4 regions of the Streptomyces sp. NPDC000941 genome follow, and region 4 is predicted to be linked to each of the others. Evidence: riboswitches for the same ligand, from Rfam matches in the RefSeq annotation. Region 4 holds a riboswitch; each other region holds the start of a gene.
The links. Region 4 has a riboswitch for cyclic di-AMP ahead of ACWDSL_RS25905 (M23 family metallopeptidase). Riboswitches for the same ligand answer to the same signal wherever they lie in the genome.
Positions count from the first base shown of each region.

Region 1 (2,193 bases), on a different contig from region 4:
ACGAAGCCCCGGCGGGGCGCGCCTCGCTTGGGGGGCGGCGCGCCCGGCCGGGGCAGTCTTCGGGGGTGTTGGGGCCGGGGAGGGTGCCGGGGTGGGGGGAGGCCCGGCTGCCGGGGTGGGGGGAGGCCCGGCCGGGTGGGTCAGGAGAGGTGGAGCAGCTGGCCCGGGAAGATGAGGTTGGCGTCCTCGACGATGTCCTTGTTCAGCTCGAAGAGCTTCTTCCAGCCGCCGTCGACGTGGTGCGCGTCGGCGATCTTGGAGAGGGTGTCGCCGGACTTGACCTTGTACTCGCCGTCGCCCTTCTTGATCGCGTGGCGGGCGTGCCCGCGCCCGGCGTGCTCGCTCTCCTCGCGGGGCTGCGCCTTCGGCTTGGCGGGCTGCGCGGGCTTGGCCGTCTCGGCCGGCTGGGCGGGCTGGGTGGTGGACGTCGAGGGGGTCGGGGTGCCGCCGGTGGTCAGGCCGGTGCCGCACACCGGCCAGGCGCCCTTGCCCTGTCCGGCCAGGACCTTCTCGGCTATCTGGATCTGCTGGTCCTTGGTGGCCAGGTCGGCGCGGGCCGCGAAGGAGGTGCCGCCGTACGCGGCCCAGGTGGAGTTGGTGAACTGGAGGCCGCCGTAGAAGCCGTTGCCGGTGTTGATCGACCAGTTGCCGCCGGACTCGCACTGCGCGACCGTGTCCCACTGGGCGGTGGTCGCGGCCGAGGCGGAGGTGGCCCCCAGGAGCGGTGCGGCGACGGCCGCACCAGCGACGCCGGCGAGCGCGGCGATGCGGGTGACCTTGGAGGGACGGCGGTGCTTACCCTTGTCGTTACGCATGTTCGTTCCTCACCGACGCCTACGAGGTGAGCTGTCGGGTTCGGACTGTGAGTTGCCCGGCCCAGATGCGGCTTGACCGCACCCTGGCTTCACCCCGAGCCGAACGGGCCCGTCTCCAGGCCGCTACGGCGCCTACCTTGGTTCCCCCGCTCCTGCCTTCGGCGCATAAGCGTCGGTTTCCCCCCGACCGCCGGCAGGACTCGGCGTGACGATCGACGGTGCCCGCGGTGGCGAGCGGAAAGACGTTAAACACACCTTCCGATGAGGTTCAAACCCCGACATCCCAGCGAATGAGGCCGTATCCGCACCCAGCCATCCCACATCTACGCAGGTGAGGCCGGGTGCGGAAAGATCGGACAGGCTACGCACGCCGGGCGATGTGACGAGATGTATGTCTCACCACCGCCAGATCGGGCAATTCATCCCGAACTGCCGCTACCTGGCGCCGAGATCGAGACGCTGACCAGGATGGATAAGGCCCGGGTCGGTTCCGATGAGCGGTTCGTCGGCCTCGTAGAGCTCGGGCCGCCCTCCGTCAGCCTTTTGGTCGTCTCGGTCGTCCGCGATGTCTGACAAGCTGTCATCGCCGCGCACGGTGTAGTCCTCGCGGCCGAGGGGCTGAACGGGGATCTCGGTGCGCTCCGCGTCGTCGCGCGAGGCATGGCGGCCCGAGGACCGGGCGTCGTCGTCCGCCGTGCCCGCGGAGCCCTGCTCGCGGGCGTCGGGCGCGCCGCGGTGACGGCCGGTGGGAGAGGTGGCGGAGTCCTCGCCCTTCGCGTCGCGGTCGGAGCGCTCGTCGCCCTTGTCGGGCGCGGAGTCGCCCTCGTCGCGGGACGCTTCGCCGGAAGCGCCCGACTTCCCACCCTTTTCACCGGACTTGTCGCCGGGAGTCGCGGAGGGGTCCGACTTACCGGTCTTGTCGGACGTATCGGAATCTTCGGAACTACCGGAACCATCGGAGCTGTCCGACCGATCGCCCCGACTGGAGTCGTCGGACGCGTCGTCCGTATCGGAGTCGCCGATCCCGGTGGGCTCCTCCGTCCCCCAGCTACCGCTGGGCGGTGCCCCCTCCTTGGCTTCGGGCGTCCCCTTCCCGCCGGGGTTCACATCCAGCGCGTCGCCGAGGCCGGCGAGCCCGGCGTCCAGCGCACAGCTCGGCCAGGCGTCCGGGCCGCGGTCGGCGAGGATCGCCCGGGCGATGGCTATCTGCTGGGAGCGGCTGGCGAGGTCGGGGCGCGGGGCGTACTGCTGGCCGCCGTACTTCTTCCACATGTCCAAGGTGATCTGCAGACCGCCATAGAAGCCATTGCCTCCGTTGGCGCTCCACATCCCACCGCTCTCGCATTCGGCGACGCGGTCCCACGCCTGGGTGGTGTCC
Region 1 covers NZ_JBSFMM010000005.1:91,813-94,005, forward strand. The annotation lists gene ACWDSL_RS03360 (transglycosylase family protein) at 141-815, opposite strand; cyclic di-AMP (ydaO/yuaA leader) riboswitch at 817-989, opposite strand; gene ACWDSL_RS03365 (transglycosylase family protein) at 1,251-2,193, opposite strand, start outside.
Region 1: it holds a riboswitch for cyclic di-AMP, as region 4 does, so the genes downstream of both, ACWDSL_RS03360 (transglycosylase family protein) here and ACWDSL_RS25905 (M23 family metallopeptidase) in region 4, are expected to answer to the same signal.

Region 2 (2,193 bases), on a different contig from region 4:
AAGGCGCTGGCCGAATCCCTCGGCGCCTGGACGGGCGGCGCCGCCGAGTCCCGCCCCATGCCGCCGATCACCGCCGACGACACCGGCCGCGTGATCATCGTCGACCGGCCGGGCGCGGTGCAGACCCAGCTGCTCATCGGCCGGATCGGCGCCGACCGCCACGACCGGGTCTGGCCCGCCCAGGTGCTGGGCACCTACTGCCTGGGCGGCACCCTCACCTCCCGGCTCGACCGCGTGCTACGCGAGGAGAAGGGCTACACGTACGGTGTGCGGGCCTTCGGCCAGGTGCTCCGCTCCGCGGCTCCGGACGCTTCCGGAGGGGCCACGGGCGCCTCGCTGCTGGCCATCAGCGGCTCGGTGGCCACCGAGGTCACCGGCCCCGCCCTGGAGGACCTGTGGAAGGTGCTGGGCACGCTGAAGGAGGAGGGCCTGACGGACGCCGAGCGCGATGTCGCCGTGCAGAACCTGGTCGGGGTGGCCCCGCTGAAGTACGAGACGGCGGCCGCCGTCGCGGGCACGCTCGCCGACCAGGTCGAGCAGCATCTGCCGGACGACTTCCAGGCGCAGTTGTACGCGCGCCTCGCGGAGACCGGCACGGTGGAGGCGACCGCCGCGGTGGTGAGCGCCTTCCCGACCGACCGGCTGGTCACGGTGCTCGTCGGTGACGCCTCGCAGATCGAGGAGCCGGTCAAGGCGCTCGGCATCGGCGAGGTGCGCGTCATCCAGGGCTGACAGGTCAACAGACCGACGAGCTGACAGATCGACAGGCCGACGGACCGACCCGACCAGGGAGCAACGGGCCGTCGCCGCAAGGACCCTGGCGCCGCTTCAGGCGCCAGGGTCTCTTTTTGCCGGTCGTTTCCTCGATCGTTTCGTCCGCTTTATGGCAGAGATTGCCCGTCTGGGTGATCGTGTCTGTGGGGAAACCAACAAAAAAGCGGAACCGTTTGGTGAACGAATGCGATCACGCTTAGCGTCAGTTCGGTTGTCCGCCCGAGACACGCCGCATCCGCGGCACGGGCAACCATCGCCGAGTCCCCGTACGGCGCGAGCCAGGGGAGCCGGGGACCCAACCTCGCCCGTCGCCGCCCGCGGCGCCGGACGGGTGATCCCCAGGGGTGAATCGGACGCCTTCCCCGCGTGGGGGAGGGGCCCGTAGGAGACCTTCCTGCTCCGAACCCGTCAGCTAACCCGGTAGGCGAGAGGAAGGAAAGGAGTGCGCCGGACCATGGCGTTCACCCGTACCGCCGGGAAGCACCGCCGCCCCACCCGGGCCCCCCGCACCACCCGTTCCAACGCCAACCTCGCGGGCATAGCCACGCTGGCCGCCTCCGGCGTGGTCGCCGGCTTCGCCGCCCCCGCCCTCGCGGCGTCGGACGACCCGCGCGGCTTTGAGGACACCGGGCTGCGCCAGGCGGTCGCCATGGACGACCAGCTTGCCGACCAGGTCCAGGCCCAGGCGGAGAGCCAGCAGAGCGCCGCCGAGGAGGCCGCCGCCAAGGCGCAGGCCGAGGCCCAGGCCCGCAAGGAGGCCGCGCGTCAGGCGGCCGAGGCGAAGCGCAAGGCCGAGGCGGCCGCCAAGAAGGCCAAGCAGGAACGCGAGGCCAAGGAGCGCGCGGCGCGCGAGGCCGAGCGCAAGCGGCTGAACACGTTCGTGCCGCCGGTCACCGGCTCGTATGTCTCCACCAGCTACCAGGCGTCCAGCGGCCTGTGGTCCTCCGGCACCCACACCGGGGTGGACTTCCATGCATCGTCCGGCACCTCGGTGCACTCCGTCGGCTCCGGCACCGTCGTCGAGGCCGGCTGGGGCGGTGCGTACGGCAACAACATCGTGATCAAGATGAACGACGGCACCTACACCCAGTACGGCCACCTGTCGTCCATCGGCGTCTCCGTCGGCCAGACGGTCACCCCCGGCCAGCAGATCGGCCTGTCCGGCGCCACGGGCAACGTCACCGGCCCGCATCTGCACTTCGAGGCCCGCACCAGCCCCGACTACGGCTCGGACATCGACCCCGTCGCCTACCTGCGCTCGCACGGCGTGAACCTCTGACCACGCCCTCGCACACCTCCCGAAGGCCCCGGTCCCGCGGACCGGGGCCTTCGGCGTACTCGCATGGGCACCCGGCCGTCTGGCCGCCTGGCCAAAAATATCCATGAAATCTCCGCGCCCATCGGAAATTCCGGCTGTTT
Region 2 covers NZ_JBSFMM010000315.1:4,764-6,956, forward strand. The annotation lists gene ACWDSL_RS49080 (M16 family metallopeptidase) at 1-732, shown strand, start outside; cyclic di-AMP (ydaO/yuaA leader) riboswitch at 1,019-1,216, shown strand; gene ACWDSL_RS49085 (M23 family metallopeptidase) at 1,229-2,053, shown strand.
Region 2: it holds a riboswitch for cyclic di-AMP, as region 4 does, so the genes downstream of both, ACWDSL_RS49085 (M23 family metallopeptidase) here and ACWDSL_RS25905 (M23 family metallopeptidase) in region 4, are expected to answer to the same signal.

Region 3 (2,193 bases), on a different contig from region 4:
GATCGACTGGTCGGCGTCGCCCACCACGCACAGCTCGGCGGCCCCGAGCACCTCGCCCTCGTCCGCGCCGCCGCCCGCGGCGGCCGCCGAGCCCGGGCCCACCAGCTCGCGCACCAGCGTGTACTGCGCGTGGTTGGTGTCCTGGTACTCGTCGACCAGGACATGGCGGAAGCGGCGGCGGTAGTGCTCGGCGACGTCGGGGAATGCCTGGAGCAGATTGACCGTCGTCATGATGATGTCGTCGAAGTCGAGGGCATTGGCCTCGCGCAGCCGCGACTGGTACATCACATACGCCTCGGCGAGCGTCTTCTCGAAGCCGTCCGAGGCCTGTCCGGCGAAGGTCTCCTCGTCGATGAGCTCGTTCTTCAGGTTGGAGACCTTGGCGCTGAAGGACTTGGGCGGATACCGCTTCGGGTCGAGGTCCAGATCCCGGCAGACCAGCGCCATCAGCCGCTTGGAGTCGGCCGCGTCGTAGATCGAGAAGGAGGAGGTGAAGCCGAGCTTCTTGGACTCCCGGCGCAGGATGCGCACGCAGGCACTGTGGAACGTCGACACCCACATGGCGTTCGCACGCGGGCCGACCAGCTCCTCGACCCGCTCCTTCATCTCGCCCGCGGCCTTGTTGGTGAAGGTGATGGCGAGGATCTGGCCGGGGTGCACGCCGCGCGCGCCGAGCAGATACGCGATGCGGTGGGTGAGCACCCGGGTCTTGCCGGACCCGGCGCCCGCGACGATCAGCAGCGGCGAGCCGGTGTGCACCACGGCGGCCCTCTGCTGCTCGTTCATCCCCTCCAGGAGCGCGACCGGATCGACCGCGGGGCGCGCCGCGCCGTCGCGGTAGTACGTCTCCCTGGGGGCGGGCGCGTCGAACTTCCCGCCGAAGAGGTCGTGCGGGACGTCCTCAGCGGCGGGCCCGCCGTCGTCCTCGGGCGGCGGGGGCTCCTCGTCCGAGGGCCCGAGGTCCGCCAGGAAGCTGTCATCAAAGAGGCTGCTCATCGCTCACCGAGTCTAGGGCGCCGCACTGACAGCGTATGCGCGGAAGTCACGAAACGGTTTCGGGACAATTCGAACACCAGCCTTCACATGAGCCCCACAAGACCACTACGGTCCTTCATCAGACGGTCCGGAACCCGTCGGCGACCACGTCGGCACGGGCTGTTTCCGCCGAGTCCGGCCTCGCCGCGAGGCAGCCGGAGCCGGGGACCCAGAGGTACCACTGGGGTGAATCGGCCCACGTGGCGACAGTAGCCGTCCGCCGCACGGACCGTAGGGCAGCCTTCCGTACGCCCGAACCCGACAGCTAACCCGGTAGGCGGTCCACGGAAGGAGTCGCCTCCCTTGGCGTCGCACCGCAAGCCGCGGACCCGAATACTGGACTCGGCCACCGGCCGCCGCACCGCCGTCGGGGTCACGACGGCCGCCCTCGCCTCCGTCACCCTCCTCTCCCAGACGGCGAGCGCCGAGCCCGGTAAGCCCAAGCCAACGGTCGAAGAGGTCAAGAAGAAGGTCGACACGCTCTACCACCAGGCCGAATCCGCGACCCAGGCGTACAACGCCGCCAAGGAGCGCACGGGCGAGCAGCGCGCCAAGGTCGACCGGCTGCTGGACAGCGTCGCCAAGCGCACCGAGAAGCTGAACGAGGCACGGCGCAAGCTGGGCAGCTATGCGGCGGCGCAGTACCGCAGCGGCGGCATGGCCAACAGCACGGCGACCCTGCTGTTCGCCAAGGACCCGCGGGACATCTTCGACCAGTCCCATCTGATGGACCGGCTGTCCGGCGAGCAGAAGCAGGCCGTCGACGACTTCCTGTCGCAGCAGGCCAAGGCCGCCAAGGAGCGTACGAAGGCCGGCAAGAGCCTTGCGTCGCTGACCCGGTCGCAGCAGCAGCTGAAGACCAAGAAGAAGACCGTCCAGGGCAAGCTCACCCAGGCCCGTGAGCTGCTGTCGAAGCTGACCGCCGAGGAGAAGGCGCGGCTGGCGGTGATCGAGAAGAAGAAGGAAGAGGAGGCCCGGCGCAAGGCGGCGGCGCTGGCCCAGCAGCAGCGGGAGGCGGCGGCCAAGCGGGCGCAGGAGGAGGCGGCGAAGCGGCGGCAGGAGCAGGCGAACTCCTCCGACTCGTCGAGCTCCTCCGGTTCCTCGGGGTCTTCCGGTTCCTCGGGATCGTCCGGCACCTCGGGATCTTCGGGGTCCAGC
Region 3 covers NZ_JBSFMM010000020.1:25,301-27,493, reverse strand. The annotation lists gene pcrA (DNA helicase PcrA) at 1-996, opposite strand, end outside; cyclic di-AMP (ydaO/yuaA leader) riboswitch at 1,153-1,330, shown strand; gene ACWDSL_RS09680 (NlpC/P60 family protein) at 1,339-2,193, shown strand, end outside.
Region 3: it holds a riboswitch for cyclic di-AMP, as region 4 does, so the genes downstream of both, ACWDSL_RS09680 (NlpC/P60 family protein) here and ACWDSL_RS25905 (M23 family metallopeptidase) in region 4, are expected to answer to the same signal.

Region 4 (2,193 bases):
GTCGCGGCGGTCACGGGGTCAACCCGTGGGCGCGGAGCCAGGGCATCGGGTCGATCGGGCTGCCACCGCCCGGCCGGACCTCCAGGTGGAGGTGCGGGCCGGTCACATTGCCCGTGGCGCCGACGCGGCCGACGACCTCGCCCGTCGTCACCGAGCCCGACGTACGGACCATCGACGACAGGTGGCAGTACCAGATCTCGGTGCCGTCGTTCAGCTTGATCACGATGCGGTAGCCGTACGAACCGGCCCACCCGGCCGAGGTGATCGTGCCGCCGTGCAGCGCCTTGACCGGGGTGCCGGTCGGGGCGGCGAAGTCCTGGCCGGTGTGGTCGGCCGACCACATGTTGCCCGCCTGGCCGAAGGACGCGGTCAGGGTGTACGAGGCGACGGGGAGGGTGTACTGGGCGGCGAGCTTGGCCAGGCGCTCGGCCTCGGCCTTCTTCTTCGCCGCCTCCTCCGCCTTCCGCTTGGCCTCGGCCTCGGCGGCCTTCTTCTTCGCCTCCGCCTCGGCCTTACGCTTCGCCTCCGCGTCGGCGGCCTTCTTGGCCACGCCGGCGGCCCTCTCGGCGGCCTGCTTGGCGGCGGCGTCGGCCGCGGCCTCGCGCTGCGACTCGTCGGCGGAGTTCTGCTGGTTCTCGGCCTGCTGGAGGATGCGGGCGCGCAGCGCCTCACCGGCGTCGGTGGTGCCGTTCTCCTCGTCCTGGGAGGTCAGGCCGGCCTGGGAGAGGGGGGCGGCCGAGGTGCCGTCGGAGCCGGAACCGGAGTCCGAGGAGAGCAGCGAGCCGATGCCGGGCAGGTCCGCCGCGTCGGGGAGGACGTCCGTCACCTTGTCGGCGACGTGTGCGAGGTCCGGCATGGATATGGGGGCCTTGGGGCGGTCCTTGGCGCTCGCCATCCCGCCCGCGCCGACCGCCGCGATCACGCCGACGCCGAGCACGGCGCCGCTGCGGGCCATCGTGCCGCCGCGCTGCCTGGCGACTCGGTGCCGGCCGCGCACCGGGGCTATGGATTCCTCAGTGGGATTCCACTCGTCCCATGTCTCGGTGTCCTGCCCGTCCCTCGCCTCGGCGGCCGGTTCGAACCAGGAGCCGTAGCGGGTGGCTGTCCCCGCTCCGGCGCCGGACGTGCGGGACGGAGCTTCTTCTAGGGCAGACCTGTTGGACGCCACGCGGGCGCACTCCTTTCCTTCCCTCTCGCCTACCGGGTTAGCTGACGGGTTCGGAGCAGGAAGGTCTCCTACGGGTCAGGTTCGACCCGATTCACCCCAAGGTTGGTGGTTCCCCGGTTCCCTTGGTGTTGCTGTTGTCGCTCTGCTGCTGGTGCTGCTGTGCGTACGGGATTCGGCGACGGCGCACGGTGCCGCCTCTTGCGGCGGCAGTAACGACCGCGCTGCGTTATCGAACGTTAATAGAGAGCAGGACCCGATTCCAAGCCGTTCCCGGGAATCAGAGCAACCTTTGAGGTGACGTTCACGAACAACATGGGACAGATGAGGGCGAGTCGACAGCGACCCGAGCACACCCGGAAACGCCCCCGAACTGATCGTGCGTCAATCGTTATCCGGAGGGGTCATGCTCCGCTACGGAACGTGTTCGTGTCCGCATCCATGGTCCGCCCCCGGCGCCACCGGGGCGCGGCGCAGCGCCAGCAGCGCCATGTCGTCGGCGGTCCCGCCGCCCGTATGCCGCTCCACATCCGCCACCAACGCGTCGAGCAGCTCCACCGGTCCGGCGAAGCGACGGCCGCGCAGCTGGACCGCCGGATCGTAGAACGTGCCCTCCGCATCGCGCGCCTCGCTCACCCCGTCGGTGAACAGCAGCAGGGTCACCCCCTCCGCGAACCGCAGCTCCTCCACCCGGTCCGGCCACGCCCCCAGATCGCCCATCCCCAGCGGCAGCGCCGGCCTCTCGGGGTCGGCCTGGCACACCGCGCCCTCCCCGTCCAGCAGCAGCGGCGCCGGGTGGCCGCGGTTGATCAGGCGGAGCATGGAGTCGCCGCGGGGGATCTCGGCCAGCACCGCCGTGATGAACCCCTCGGCCTGCTCGATATCGGCCCGCCGGGCCCGCTCGCGCTGCAGCGCCCGCTCCAGCCGCAGCGTCAGCCCCTCCAGTGTGGCCTCCTGTTCGGCGGCCTCCCGGAAGGCGCCGATGACGATCGCGACCACCTCGACCGACCCCAGCCCCTTGCCCCGTA
Region 4 covers NZ_JBSFMM010000085.1:1,171-3,363, forward strand. The annotation lists gene ACWDSL_RS25905 (M23 family metallopeptidase) at 11-1,168, opposite strand; cyclic di-AMP (ydaO/yuaA leader) riboswitch at 1,180-1,306, opposite strand; gene ACWDSL_RS25910 (PP2C family protein-serine/threonine phosphatase) at 1,580-2,193, opposite strand, start outside.